DNA from 2 places in the Pseudomonas sp. Q12-87 genome. Region 2 is predicted to be linked to the other one. Evidence: riboswitches for the same ligand, from Rfam matches in the RefSeq annotation. Region 2 holds a riboswitch; the other holds the start of a gene.
The links. Region 2 has a riboswitch for cobalamin ahead of cobW (cobalamin biosynthesis protein CobW). Riboswitches for the same ligand answer to the same signal wherever they lie in the genome.
Positions count from the first base shown of each region.

Region 1 (7,116 bases), on a different contig from region 2:
CATGTTCTGCGGTTTGAACGGCACCACGCTGACACCCTGGCGCCGAACCCAGCGGCACAACGCCGTAACCAGGGTACTTTTGCCGGCATCGGACGTGGTGCCTTGCACCATCACTGTGGTCATTGGATGTCCTTGGTGTAGGCCTCGAGCGCCTGTTCGAGACGCAGGAACTCGGCGTCATCAGCCGGCAGCCCGAAGCGCAGGCTGCTGTTGTGGACGAACAAGCGCAGGAGAATGCCGCGCTGGGCCATGAAATCGTGAAGCTCCTGGGCCTGATCCGTGACCAGCCATTGGAACAGGCCGCAGCCGCCCTGGGGTTTGAAACCGTAGCGTTCGAGGATCAGCGCCAGGCGTTGACTGCTGGCTTCGCAGCGTTGTCGCTGGCGGACTTGGGCAGCGGTATCCAGCAGGCAGGCCTGGCCCAGCACCCGGGTCGGCCCGCTGACAACCCACGGCCCGACCTGTTCGGCGAGTAACTTGAGCAAGCGACGCTCGGCCAATACAAACCCTAGGCGCACCCCGGCCAAGCCAAAGAACTTGCCAAACGACCGCAACACGATCAGCCCGACCTGATGGGTTTGGTCCGCCAGGCTGAGGTGCGGCGTAACGTCCATAAAGGCCTCGTCCACCACCAACCAGCCGCCGCGTTGGGCCAAACGGGCGTGCCAGTCCAGCAAACGCTCGGGAGTCAGGCTCAGGCCGGTGGGATTGTTCGGGTTGACCACCACCAGTACGTCGAGGCTGTCGAGAAAGAAATCCACCTCCGCTTCCAGCACTTCACGCACGATGTAGCCGGCGCGGCGCCAGGCTTCGGCGTGCTCGGCGTAGCACGGTGACAAGACGCCAACCTTGCCCGCCCGGCGCAGGCGCGGCAGCAATTGGATCGCCATCTGCGAACCGGCCACCGGCAATACCTGCGCCGCGCCGTAATAATCGCAGGCGGCGTGCTCCAGTCCGTCATCGGTTTCCGGCAGGCGTGCCCAGGCGCGCAACGGTATCGTCGGGACATCGAACGGCCAGGGTGCCAGGCCGCTGGACAGATCCAGCCAATCGGCTTCGGCAATGCCGTATTGCAAGGCCGCGTTGCGCAAGCGTCCGCCGTGCTCAAGCATAAAACTCAGCTCCCAGGCAGAGAATCAGCAACCACAACCATACGCCGCGCTGGACCAATTGCCAGCCGCGATCAATGGAGTCCGCGCTCGCCGGCACGCCTTCGCCCAGCGGCGGACGTTGGTGCAGTTCACCGTGGTAAACCGCCGCCCCGCCCAACTCGACACCCAACGCACCAGCACCGGCGGCCATGACCGGCCCGGCATTGGGGCTGTCCCAGGTCGGACCCTGGGTGCGCCAGCACTTGAACGCCAGGCGGGTTTTGCCGAGCAACGCGTAGGTCAACGCCACCAGGCGCGCAGGGATGTAATTGAGCACATCGTCGATCTTGGCCGCCGCCCAGCCGAAGCGTTCGAAACGTTCGTTGCGGTAACCCCACATGGCGTCGAGGGTATTGCTCAAGCGATACAGCACCACGCCAGGCGCGCCGGCCACCGCAAACCAGAACAGCGCGGCGAACACCGCATCGCTGCCGTTCTCCAGCACCGATTCGGTGGCGGCGCGAGCCACGGCGGTTTCGTCCAGTTCCGCGGTTTCGCGGCTGACCAGGTAACCGACACGCTTGCGTGCTTCGTCCAGATCCCCGCCGCGCAGCGCCCGTGCCACCGGCTCGACGTGTTCGCCGAGGCTGCGCAGGCCGAGGGCGCAGTACAGTGCGAGAATCTCCACCAACCACCCAACCATCGGCGCCCAGGATAAGGCTGTGGCGAGCAAGGTCAGCGGCAGCACGGTGATGATCCATGCCGTCACGCCATGACTGCGCCAGCCACGTCCGCCGGCGTTGAAGCGTTGTTCGATGCGTTCGGCAAAACCGCCGAATGCTACCAATGGATGCCAACGCCGGGGCTCGCCCAGCAACGCATCCAGCGCCACCGCAGCGACACTGAGCAACGCGACGCTCATGGGCGCACTCCCCAATGGTTTTCATAGAGCAACTCATTCAGCGAACGCGGCTGCGCCCAGCCTTCCAACGCGAGCATTGGCGCCGGATAAAAACCTTCGACCGGGCCGAGGCACAATATCGCCAGCGGCTTGGCGCCGGCGGGCAGGCCCAGCAGGTCAGCCAGGGCCTGGGGTTCGAACAGAGACACCCAGCCCATTCCCAGCCCTTCAACGCGGGCGGCCAGCCATAGGTTCTGGATCGCACAGGACAGCGAGGCCAGGTCCATTTCCGGCAACGTCCGGCGACCGAAGATGTGCCGCTCGCGGTCATCCATCAACGCCGCCACCAGCACTTCGGCGCAGTCGTTGATGCCTTCGACCTTGAGCTTCATGAACTCATCGCTGCGCTCGCCCAAGGCCTCGGCGGTGCGGATGCGTTCTTCTTCCACCAACTGCTGGATGTTTGCGCGTAAAACCCGGTCGCTGATGCGGATAAACCGCCACGGTTGCATCAGCCCTACGCTGGGTGCCTGGTGCGCGGCCTCCAGCAATCGGCGCAGCAAGGCCGGTTCAACCGTGCCGCCGGTGAAGTGGCGCATGTCACGGCGTTCGGCGATGGCGCGGTAGACCGCGTCGCGTTCGGCCTGGGGGAAGGCGTTGTCGGTCATGGCCGCTTCGCGAGCAAGCTCGCTCCCACACTGGATTGCGTTGCACTTGAGATCACAGGGTCCCTTGTGGGAGCGAGCCTGCTCGCGAAGGCGGCCTCGAGGTCAGGCGCAAACAGCGCGGCAATCGCCCTGGGATTGGATGGAAAATAAAAATGCACATAAGAAGCCGTCATTCGCCCTTGCCGGAAAACCGCCTCTGCGCCACGCCCGCCATTAGGGCTATGGCCACGGGCAATCGGCTCAAGCTCGGTGCTGGTCAGCGAATGATGATAAGTGTGCCCACGCAAGGTGCCTTCCGGCAGATCCACTGCTTGCAGGGCCAGGGCCGCCAGACGCTTTTGCATCTGCGCATCGCCGGCGAGCAAGCCCAGCAGTTCGGCGCGGGTGCCCTCGACGTCGGTCAGGGAATCGAGCAGATACAACATGCCGCCACATTCGGCGAGCAAGGGTTTATCCGCTGCATGATGGGCACGGATCGCCGCCAGCATCGGTGCGTTACCGGCCAGCGCCACGTGGTGCAGTTCTGGGTAGCCGCCAGGCAGATACAGGCTATCGGCTTCGGGTAATGCGCTGTCATGGATCGGCGAGAAAAAGCTCAACTGCGCGCCCATCGCCCGCAGCAGATCCAGGCTCGCGCCATAGGTGAAGGCAAACGCTTCGTCCCGGGCCACGGCGATGCGCACACCGTCGAGCCATGGCTGCGCGGTGATCACTTCGGGGGCGGCGAATTCGACCGCGGGCGGCAGCGCCACTTCGCAACTGCCGGCCAACGCATCGGCTGCCGCGTCGAGGCGCAGGTCGAGGTCGTTCAACTCGCTGGCCTGCACCAACCCGAGATGACGGCTGGGCAATTCGATGCCGGTTTCCCGGGACAACGCGCCGTACCAGCGCAAGCCTTCGGTCAGGCTGCCTTCGAGCAACTGTGCATGGCGCAAGGTGCCGACCCGGTTGGCCAAGACCCCGGCGAATGGCAAGTCAGCTTGATAACGCGCCAGGCCCAAAGCCAGGGCGCCGAAGGTTTGGGCCATGGCCGTGCCATCGATCACCGCCAGCACCGGGACGCCAAAATGTCGCGCCAGATCAGCGCTGGACGGAGTGCCGTCGAACAGCCCCATCACCCCTTCGATCAGGATCAGGTCCGCTTCGCCGGCGGCTTCCCACAATAGTCGGCGACTTTCCTGCTCGCCAACCATCCACATGTCCAATTGATAGACCGGCGCGCCGCTGGCCCGCTCCAGAATCATCGGGTCGAGGAAATCCGGGCCGCACTTGAAGACACGCACCTTGCGTCCCTGTTTGCGGTGCAAGCGGGCCAGTGCGGCGGTGACGGTGGTCTTGCCTTGCCCCGAGGCAGGCGCCGCGATCAGCACCGCCGGGCATTGGCGGTTCGCCAGGGAAGCATCACTCACAATTCGACGCCTTTCTGCGCCTTGATTCCGGCCTGGAACGCATGCTTGATCATGCCCATTTCAGTCACCGTGTCGGCCAATTCGATCATTTCCACCTTGGCACCGCGCCCAGTCACCACCACGTGCTGCATCGGCGGACGGGCCTGCAAGTCGCTCAAGACCTGATCGAGGTCGAGGTAACCGTGCTTGAGGGCGATGTTGAGTTCGTCGAGCACCACCAGGCCGATGCTTGGGTCGCTCAGCAATTGCCGCGATACCGCCCAGGCCGCTTCGGCGGCGGCGATGTCACGCTGGCGGTCCTGGGTTTCCCAGGTGAAGCCTTCACCCATGACATGAAAATGCACCTGTTCCGGGAAGCGCCGGAAAAACAACTCCTCACCGGTGCTGTTGCGCCCCTTGATGAACTGCACCACGCCGCATTGCATGCCATGCCCCATGGACCGCGCCAGCATGCCGAACGCCGAGCTGCTCTTGCCCTTGCCGTTACCGGTCAGCACCAGCAACAGGCCGCATTCGTTCGGCGAATTGGCGATGCGCTCGTCGATCACGGCTTTTTTGCGCAGCATGCGCGCCAGGTGGCGTTCGTCGCGATCAGACGTATCGGTCATGGGGGAGCTCTCCGTTGGGATTGGATAACGGCGGGCGGGCACAAAAAAAGACGGCAGCAAGCCTGGCATCGCCCACCGTGATGCCGTTGGATGAGTCAGGCCGGTCTCCGGGCTCATGAGCGGCGGGATGCCGAGCTGCGCGCCTTCCCATGTCCGCGACACAGTGGCGTAGGCGCAGCGTTGACTCATTTACCGTTGCGGGGGCAGCGCCGGGTTCGTGTGCACTCACCGGCTTCCCTGTTTCACTCTGTCGACCGAGGCCACAGAGCACCTGAAACAAGCCGCGAAGGTTAGAGGGTTGGGGGTGGAGCGTCAATTAAAGCTGCCACAGGCCCAGCGCCGATTATTGGCCGGGATCAATGGAATGACGCCAATCTTGTGTCACGCTGGCGGAAGTGATATCAAAGAGACACTACGACCCGATATCACAAGAACAAGAGGGCAAGGTTATGCAAGGCATGATCATCAGCAACCCAAAACTGGAATTCCTGCGTCCAGTGCTGGAACGCTGGTTTGACTGTATCGACCGCTACAACGCCGTGCGCGGCGATAACGACACGCCCTACTGGTTCGATGAAAGGACCAACCTCGGCCTGTTGTCGGCCGCCGCCTGGATGGCCGAGATGGTCACGTTGCAAAGCGCCCCGACCCGCAAGCAGAACGAGGAAGGCGAACGCAACGTCAGCGCCGACCTGGTCATCGCCAGCACGGAGGAACGCGCCTTTATCCAGGCCACCCAGCGCTGGCCCAAGGTCAACCAACTGAACCTGACCCAGCCTTTGCTGGAAGTCACCAGCGATGCCAAGCGCATCAGCTATGCCAGCGACTTGAAACTGGGTTGCCTGTTCGTCGCGCCGCAAAAAGTCCAGCAGAGCGCCACGCCAGAGGAACTGCAGGACATGGTCGACGACCTGCAGAAGGAAACCACCTGTGCCGTGGCCTGGTACTTTCCCTATGCCTACCGGAAATTGCGCAACGAGGCCGGCCACTATCACCCAGGCGTCGCCGTGCTGTTCAAACAGGCCCACGGCTGACTCGCTCCCACAAGGTTTTGCCTGGCAAACTGGCCTACCCGCAGTTGAACCATCGCGCGTCTACGCTTCTCTATGAATAACCACATGCATTCATAGGGAAGCCAGCATGCTCAAGCCATCCCATCTCTTGATCGTCACCCTTGCCGCAGGACTTGTCGCTTGCGGCGAGTCTTCCCGCCTGAAAGTGTCCGATGGCACCGGCCCCTCGCCGAAACTGCCCGAACCGAACAAGACCCTGATCCCCACGGTGAATATTGCCGAAGCCGTCGGTTGGCCCCAAGGCGCCAAGCCAACCCCGGCCCAGGGCCTCCAAGTGGAGGCATTCGCCGAAGGGCTGGATCATCCACGCTGGCTCTACGTACTACCCAATGGCGATGTGCTGGTGGCCGAGACCAACGCCCCGCCCAAACCGGACGATTCCAAGGGCATTCGTGGCTGGGTCATGAAGAAAGTCATGGGCCGCGCCGGCGCCGGCGTGCCCAGCCCCAATCGCATCACGCTGTTGCGCGATGCCAATCACGACGGCATTGCCGAAACCCGCACCGTGTTCCTGGAAAACCTCAACTCACCGTTCGGCATGACCCTGGTGGGCAATGACCTGTACGTGGCCGACACCGATCGGCTGATCCGCTTTCCCTACAAAGACGGTGAAACGCAGATCAAGGCGCAACCGACCAAGGTCGTCGATTTGCCGGGCGGGACTATCAACCACCATTGGACCAAGAATGTCATCGCCAGCCGCGATGGCAGCAAGCTTTATGTCACCACCGGCTCGAACAGCAACGTCGCGGAAAACGGCATCGAGGCTGAAGAAGGTCGCGCGGCCATTTGGGAAGTGGACCGTGCCAGCGGCAGCCACCGCATCTTTGCCTCGGGCCTGCGCAACCCCAACGGCCTGGCCTGGGAACCCAGCAGCGGCGCGTTGTGGACGGCCGTGAACGAGCGGGATGAGATCGGCAGCGACCTGGTGCCGGACTACATCACCTCGGTCAAGGACGGGGCTTTCTATGGCTGGCCCTATAGCTATTATGGGCAAAACGTCGATGTCCGGGTCGAGCCGCAAAACCCGGCCCTGGTGGCCAAGGCCATCGCCCCGGATTACGCAGTTGGGCCCCACACGGCCTCACTGGGCCTGACCTTCGCCGAAGGCAGCCACTTGCCGGCACCGTTTACCGAAGGGGCTTTCATCGGCCAGCACGGCTCCTGGAACCGTAAGCCCCACAGTGGTTATAAGGTAATTTTCGTGCCCTTTAGCGGTGGCAAACCCGCAGGTGAACCGGTGGATGTGCTCACTGGATTTCTGAACGCCGACGAGAAAGCCCAGGGCCGGCCGGTGGGCGTGGTGATCGATAAACAGGGTGGGTTATTGGTGGCCGATGACGTGGGGAACAAGATTTGGCGGGTG
Region 1 covers NZ_LHVI01000010.1:318,326-325,441, reverse strand. Annotated here, with positions in the region: gene AD663_RS06345 (cobyric acid synthase) at 1-123, opposite strand, end outside; gene cobD (threonine-phosphate decarboxylase CobD) at 120-1,112, opposite strand; gene cbiB (adenosylcobinamide-phosphate synthase CbiB) at 1,105-2,013, opposite strand; gene bluB (5,6-dimethylbenzimidazole synthase) at 2,010-2,660, opposite strand; gene AD663_RS06325 (cobyrinate a,c-diamide synthase) at 2,657-4,069, opposite strand; gene cobO (cob(I)yrinic acid a,c-diamide adenosyltransferase) at 4,066-4,677, opposite strand; cobalamin riboswitch at 4,758-4,967, opposite strand; gene AD663_RS06315 (hypothetical protein) at 5,127-5,711, shown strand; gene AD663_RS06310 (sorbosone dehydrogenase family protein) at 5,818-7,116, shown strand, end outside.
Region 1: linked by a shared signal. The riboswitch ahead of cobO (cob(I)yrinic acid a,c-diamide adenosyltransferase) and the one ahead of cobW (cobalamin biosynthesis protein CobW) in region 2 are both predicted to bind cobalamin.

Region 2 (7,116 bases):
TACGCAGAAAGAAAACGCCTACTACTGATAGGTGTTCGCTGTGGCGAGGGAGCTTGCTCCCGCTCGATTGCGAAGCAATCGCAAGGCAACCGATGTGCTTTTCGTGATGAGCGCGTGGGTTGCTGGGGGTCCGCTTTGCGGACCAGCGGGAGCAAGCTCCCTCGCCACAATTACTTGAGCATCCGTCAGATCGAGTCAGGGTCTGTAGAGATGCGCATGCCCGGCTCGGTACAGCGATGATTCGCTGAATACATCATTACCCAGTACACGCCCCACCAGGATCAACGCCGTTCGGCGAAACCCCTTGACCTGTACCTTCGCGGCAATATCAGCCAGCGTTCCCATCACCCAATCCTGATCGGGCCATGTCGCCCGGTGAATCACTGCAATCGGACAATCCACGCCGTAGTGGGGCAGCAATTCATCGACGATTTTTTCAAGATGATTGACCCCCAGGTGAATCGCCATGGTCGCCCCATGTTGCGCCAAACTGTTCAGTTCTTCTCCGACGGGCATCGCAGTCTTGTCGGCGTAGCGGGTGAGGATCAGGCTTTGGGAAATGTCCGGCAGGGTCAATTCCGCACCGAGCAGGGCGGCGCAGGCTGAGGTTGCGGTCACGCCCGGGATGATCTCGAAAGGGATATCCAGCTCCCGCAGGCAACGAATCTGCTCGCCGATGGCGCCGTACAGGCTCGGGTCGCCGGAATGCACCCGGGCCACGTCCAGGCCTTTGCGATGCGCGTTATTGATCAATTCGATAATTTGTTCCAGGTGCAGCTCGGCGCTGTTGATCACCTGTTCAGCGCAATGGCCCTCAAGCACGGCAGCCGGCACCAGGGAGCCGGCGTAGATAATCACCGAGCAGCTGCGAATCAGCCGCTGGCCTTTGACGGTAATCAGTTCCGGGTCGCCGGGGCCGGCGCCGATGAAGTAAACGGTCATGACCGGTTCCTGTAGCGGGTGATTGAGCATCGTTCAAATGAACAGCGCTCATGATCCTGAGGGACGAATTATCGGGAATTACCAGACTTGCGCCAATGCCAGCGTCACCTTAAGGGCTTTCTGTCGAGTAACCAGCAACGTTGCGGGCATCGCGCCCATCTGATCGGCCAGGGCCAGGGAGGCGCTTTCGGCGATGCCATGGCAGCCGGTGCGCTGGAAGGCGATCTCGGAGCGGTGACTGAGGCGCTCTTGATAGGCACTCAACTGCTCGACACTGAAACAAATCAGCGGCAGTGCCAGTTGGCTGGCCAATTCCAGCAGGGCCGGTTCGTCACGCTTGAGGTCGATACTGGCCAGGGCCTGCACCTGCGCCAGCGCAATGCCATGGGCCAGCAGCGTTTGGTCGAGCAATGCCCGCAGCGCACTGACCGGACTGCCGCGCTGGCAGCCCAGGCCGGCCACCAGCATTGGGCCGATGCTCATGCGTCGTGATGGGTTTGGCCGTGACGGCGGAACAGCCAGGCGCTGATAACGCCCAAGGCCAGCCAGAACGCGGCGTTGGTCACTTGCGAGGCGATCTTGAACTGACTTTCAAGGGCTTCGGGGGCGAGCGTCGAGTGGACTTCCGGCTGTGGTGCGCCGATGACATGGGGCACCAGCAATGTCGCCAGGCCCAGCAGCTTGAGCAGCCAGTGCCTGCCGAAGGCGATCAGGGCGATGCCCACTGCCGTAGACGCCGCGGTACCGATCCACCACATTTGCCGTTGGGCCAGGTCCGCCGCGGCGGTGCCGGGCAGTTCCGGTGGAAGACCAAGGGTTGGCGCCAGCACGAACGTGGCATAACCGGCCAGTCCCCAGAGCAAGCCTTGGGAGGTGCGAGTCGGCGCACGCAAGGTGTACAGGCCCGCCAGCATCAGCGCGAAACCCACCGCGACCACCAGGTTGCCGCCCGTGGTGGACAGCACGCGCTGCCAGCCGTCCTGCGGCTCCCAGGCCTCGGCATCATGGGTGTGGGCAGCGCCGTCGGCGTGTTCATGGACTTCGGCCGTCGGGGCCTTCTCAAAGGTCTCGGCCTGGAGAATCAGCGGCGATACCCAGAAACTTTGCAGCAGGGTCAGCAGCAGGGCGGCCAGCAATCCGCTGAAGCCTGCGGTCCGGGCGATACGCTTGATCATGTCGTCAGGCCTCAATGGCACGGAAAGGCGGCGCTGTGACGGGTGTCGTGGGCGGCGTTGTGCACGGCTTCGATATGGGAGAAACCAGCGAAATAGACCAGCCCGGCGCCCAGGATCGAAGCAAGGATCGCCGCACTCAGGCGTTGGCTCAGGGTAGTGGTGCTGCTGGTGGAGCGGGCGGTGCTGCTGATGATGGTCGACATGGCGCTTCCCTCTGTTCTCGTTCAGCGGGTGATTGGAGCGCAATGAAAACCCGGGCGATGAACACCCAGGGTTCGAACAGCGCCCGCCCACCGCGGGTTTGTTGATGCATGAGTCATGGGCCGGTCTCCGGGCTCGCGAGGGGCGGGGCTTGCGCCTGGCCTGCAAGCGTCTCCTTCCCATGTCCTGGGACACAGTGGTTCAGACGCTTCGCTCGCTTACCGTTGCGGGGGCAGCACCGGACTGACGTGGCCTTGGAGTAAAGCACACGATTCACCGGTTTCCCGTTTCACCCTGTGAAGGGCACCCGTAACAAGTGGTTTGTGTAGCGGGTTCTGTTAGCCCAACTTCGGCGCCAGAAATCCATATCCTGCGTTGCTGTTCCTCGCCATAGCGGGCTATGACTCGTCACAGCGCCTTGGCTATGGACTTCCGGCATCCGAATTTGAGCTAACAGAACCCGCTACGCAAACCATGCACAGGAGAGCATGGGCGAGGGCGGGGCGTCAATTGGCATGGGTTCACAGGCTCAAACCGAGTTGTGCCCTTCGCGAGCAAGCCCGCTCCCACATGGGATCGTTGCCGAATCCAAAATTTGAGGCCAACGTAGATCCAATGTGGGAGCGGGCTTGCTCGCGAAAGCGGCAGCACTGGCACCGAAGAACCCTCTGGAGATTGACCCGCACCCACACCCTGCGTAGCCTTGCGCCTTCGAGGTTCTTCGGCCTGCGCCGAAGCTAAGAAGGGAACGCGGTCCAAGCCGCGGCTGCCCCCGCAACTGTGAACGGTGAGGTTTCTGCAAGGCCACTGTGCTAGTCCTTTTCAAAAGGCGCACGGGAAGGCGCAGCGATTGCCAGTCGAACGACTGGCCCACCGTCAGCCAGGAGACCTGCCTCGAGACAGATTCTCACTACAACCGGGCGGGGTGATCCGGTGGCGAAATCTTCCGCGCACGCCTGTGCCAGCGGTTGTCGTCCCGTTTGCCCGCCACCTTGCCAAAGGGCATCCGATGAAAACACTGGCCAAGCTCCCCGTCACCATCGTTACCGGTTTCCTCGGCTCGGGTAAAACCACCTTGCTGCGGCACATGCTCGACAATGCCCAGGGCCGGCGTATCGCCGTCATCGTCAACGAATTCGGCGAGCTGGGCATCGACGGCGAGATCCTCAAGCAGTGCTCCATCGGTTGCACCGAAGAAGAGGCCAACGGTCGTGTCTACGAGCTGGCCAACGGTTGCCTGTGTTGCACGGTGCAGGAAGAGTTCTTCCCGGTGATGCGCGAGCTGGTAGCGCGGCGCGGCGACCTCGACCACATCCTGATCGAAACCTCCGGCCTGGCCCTGCCCAAGCCGCTGGTCCAGGCCTTCCAATGGCCGGAAATCCGTAGCGCCTGCACGGTCGATGCGGTGATCACCGTGGTCGACAGTCCGGCCGTGGCCGCCGGCACCTTCGCTGCGTTCCCCGACCAGGTCGATGCCCAGCGCAAACTCGATCCGAACCTGGACCATGAATCACCGCTGCATGAATTGTTCGCCGATCAGCTGGCGAGCGCCGACCTGGTGATCCTCAACAAAGCCGACCTGATCAGCCCTGAAGACCTGGCGAAAGTACGCCTGGAAGTCGCCGAAGAGCTGCCACCGGCGGTCAAGGTCATCGAAGCCAGCAGCGGTCGCCTGCCGCTGGACGTGCTGATCGGTCTGGGCGCCGGCTCCGAAGAACACATCGACGGTCGCCACAGCCATCACGATCATCACCATGACGGCGACGATGACGACCATGACCATGACCATGACGCTTTCGATTCGATTTCCATCGAACTGCCCCAGGCCGACGAAAGCCAGTTACTGGACGCGCTGACGCAACTGGTGGTCCAGCACGGCGTGTTGCGGGTCAAGGGTTTCGCGGCGATCCCGAACAAGCCGATGCGCCTGTTGATCCAGGGTGTCGGCACGCGCTTTGACAAGCATTTCGACCGTCAGTGGGGCGCCGAGGAAGCACGAGTGACCCGCCTGGTGCTGATCGGCCAGGCGCTGGACGCCGCGTTGCTTGAAGCGCAACTGCGCGCCGCCCTCAGCGCCTAAGCCATGCACCTGCTCAGGACCCAGCCCGGCGGTTTCGTGTCGGATGACAACATAGCCGACCTGGGGCAAACCCCCGCCGAGCTGGTGATCCTGTGCAGCGGCGATTCCAGCCTGGCGCTGCTGGCCGAGGCGGCCAAGCAGTTGCCTGGTGACTATCCGGAATTTCGCCTCGCCAACCCGATGCAAGTGCAAAACCACGCCTCGGTGGACCTGTACTTCGACGACGTGCTGCGTCATGCCAAGGTCATTCTGTTGTCACTGCATGGCGGCATCGGTTATTGGCGCTACGGCATTGAACGCCTGATGGAACTGGCCGGGCGTGGCGTGAAGCTGATCCTGATACCGGGGGACGATCGTCCCGACCCGGAACTCAGCGACCTGAGCAACGTGCCCTTCGAGGACCGCGACCGGCTCTGGCAGTTTCTGCGTCAGGGTGGGTTGGGCAATGCCCTGGACCTGTTTCACAATGTGGGCAGCCAATGGTTTGGCCGCGATTACGCCTGGGCCGAGCCGCAAACGCTGCCGCGCACAGCGATCTACCACCCGGGGAAAACCAACGCCAGCCTTGGCGATTGGCAAGCCGACTGGCAGGCCGAACAACCGGTGGCGGCGGTGCTGTTCTATCGCTCGCACTTGCAAGCGGCGAACACCGCGTTCGTCGATGTGTTCTGCCAGCGGCTGCAAGCGGCGGGGCTCAATCCGCTGCCGATTGCCGTGGCCAGCCTCAAGGAGCCCGGTTGCCTAGCCTTGGTCGAAGATTGGCTGGATGAAGTCGCAGCCGGGGTGATCCTCAACACCACCGGCTTCGCCCAGTCCAGCCCGGAAGCCCCGCACCTGCGGCCGTTTCGCCGCGACATCCCGGTGATCCAGGCGATCTGCGCCCAGGACAACGAACCGGGCTGGCGTGCCAGCGAACAAGGCTTGGGACCGCGGGACCTGGCGATGCACATTGCCTTGCCGGAGCTGGACGGGCGGATCATCAGTCGGCCCATCAGCTTCAAGGACCTGGCCTGGCGCAGCGAGCGCAGCCAGAGCGATGTGGTCTGCTACCGGGCCGTGCCGGAACGCATGGATTTTGTCGCCGAACTGGCGCGGCGCTGGACCACGTTGGCGCGTTTGCCCAACGCCGAAAAGCGTGTGGCGCTGATCCTCGCCAACTACCCGACCCGGGACGGGCGCATCGGCAACGGCGTTGGCCTGGATACCCCGGCGGCGGCGCTGAATATCCTGCGCGCCATGCAGACCGAGGGCTATCTACTGCCGGCTGAATTGCCTGGGAGCGGCACCGCGTTGATCCAGCAATTGCTCGGCGGGGTCAGCAACGACCTGGACAGCCTCGACCTGCGGCCGTGTCACCAGAGCCTGGCCCTGGAAGCCTACCAGGCCATGTTCGACGCGCTGCCCGAGGGCAACCGCCAAGCGGTGCTCGAACGCTGGGGGGGGGCCGAGAAAGATCCCATGTTCCGTGACGGCCGCCTGATGGTCGCCGGCCTGCGCCTGGGCCTGACATTCGTCGGGATCCAGCCGGCCCGGGGTTATCAAGTCGATCCGAGTGCGGTGTACCACGACCCGGACCTGGTCCCGCCCCACGGTTATCTGGCGTTCTATTTCTGGTTGCGCAACACCTATGGCGCCCATGCAGTCATCCACGTCGGCAAGCATGGCAACCTCGAATGGCTGCCGGGCAAGGGCGTCGGGCTGTCGGAAAATTGCTGGCCGGACGCGCTGCTGGGACCGCTGCCGAACATCTATCCGTTCATCGTCAACGACCCGGGCGAGGGCGCCCAGGCCAAGCGCCGCACCCAGGCGGTGATTATCGACCACCTGATGCCGCCGCTGACCCGCGCCGAAACCTACGGGCCGCTGCGTAACCTCGAACTGTTGGCGGACGAATATTACGAGGCGCAATTGCTCGATCCGCGCCGTGCCCGAGAGCTGCAACGGGACATCCTCAACCTGGTGCGCGAGACGCACATCGACCGCGAGTTGCAACTCGACGCCGCCCTCAATAGCGACGCCGACGCGGCGATCTGGCTGCCGCGCCTGGACACCTACCTGTGCGATTTGAAGGAGTCGCAGATCCGCGATGGCCTGCACATTTTCGGCGAATCGCCCAACGGACGGCTGCGCATCGACACCTTGCTGGCGTTGTTGCGCATTCCCCGTGGCGATGGCAAGGGCGCGCAATCGAGCCTGCTGCGAGCGTTGGCCAAGGCGTTCGGGCTGGGTTTCGATCCGCTGGATTGCGCATTGGCCGAACCTTGGGCCGCAGACTGTCCCGAGGCCTTGCGCCGAATCAGCGACGAGCCTTGGCGCACTGCCGGCGATACCCGCGAGCGTCTGGAGTTGTTCGCCGCGCGGTTGATCGAGCAAGCGCTCAGCGATGAGGTGCCGCAACTTGACGCGCCGGGCTGGGAGACGGTGGGCAGCATCATCGACAACCTGCGCACCGTCGTGGCGCCGCGCTTGGACGCCTGTGGTCCGGCTGAGATGCGCGGCTTGCTCGATGCGCTGGGCGGGCGCTTCGTGCCGGCTGGCCCCAGTGGCGCGCCGAGCCGCGGGCGCCTGGATGTGCTGCCCACCGGACGCAATTTTTTCTCGGTGGACGTGCGCAACCTGCCCACCACCACGGCGTGGCGCATCGGTTTTCAATCGGCGAACCTGATCCTCGAGCGGCACTTGCAGGACCACGGCGATCACCTGCGCCAGCTCGGCCTG
Region 2 covers NZ_LHVI01000022.1:221,872-228,987, reverse strand. Annotated here, with positions in the region: gene nfuA (Fe-S biogenesis protein NfuA) at 1-28, shown strand, start outside; gene cobM (precorrin-4 C(11)-methyltransferase) at 196-942, opposite strand; gene AD663_RS16425 (cobalamin biosynthesis protein) at 1,021-1,425, opposite strand; gene AD663_RS16420 (CbtA family protein) at 1,422-2,117, opposite strand; gene AD663_RS16415 (CbtB-domain containing protein) at 2,129-2,320, opposite strand; cobalamin riboswitch at 2,421-2,644, opposite strand; cobalamin riboswitch at 3,016-3,230, shown strand; gene cobW (cobalamin biosynthesis protein CobW) at 3,328-4,398, shown strand; gene cobN (cobaltochelatase subunit CobN) at 4,402-7,116, shown strand, end outside.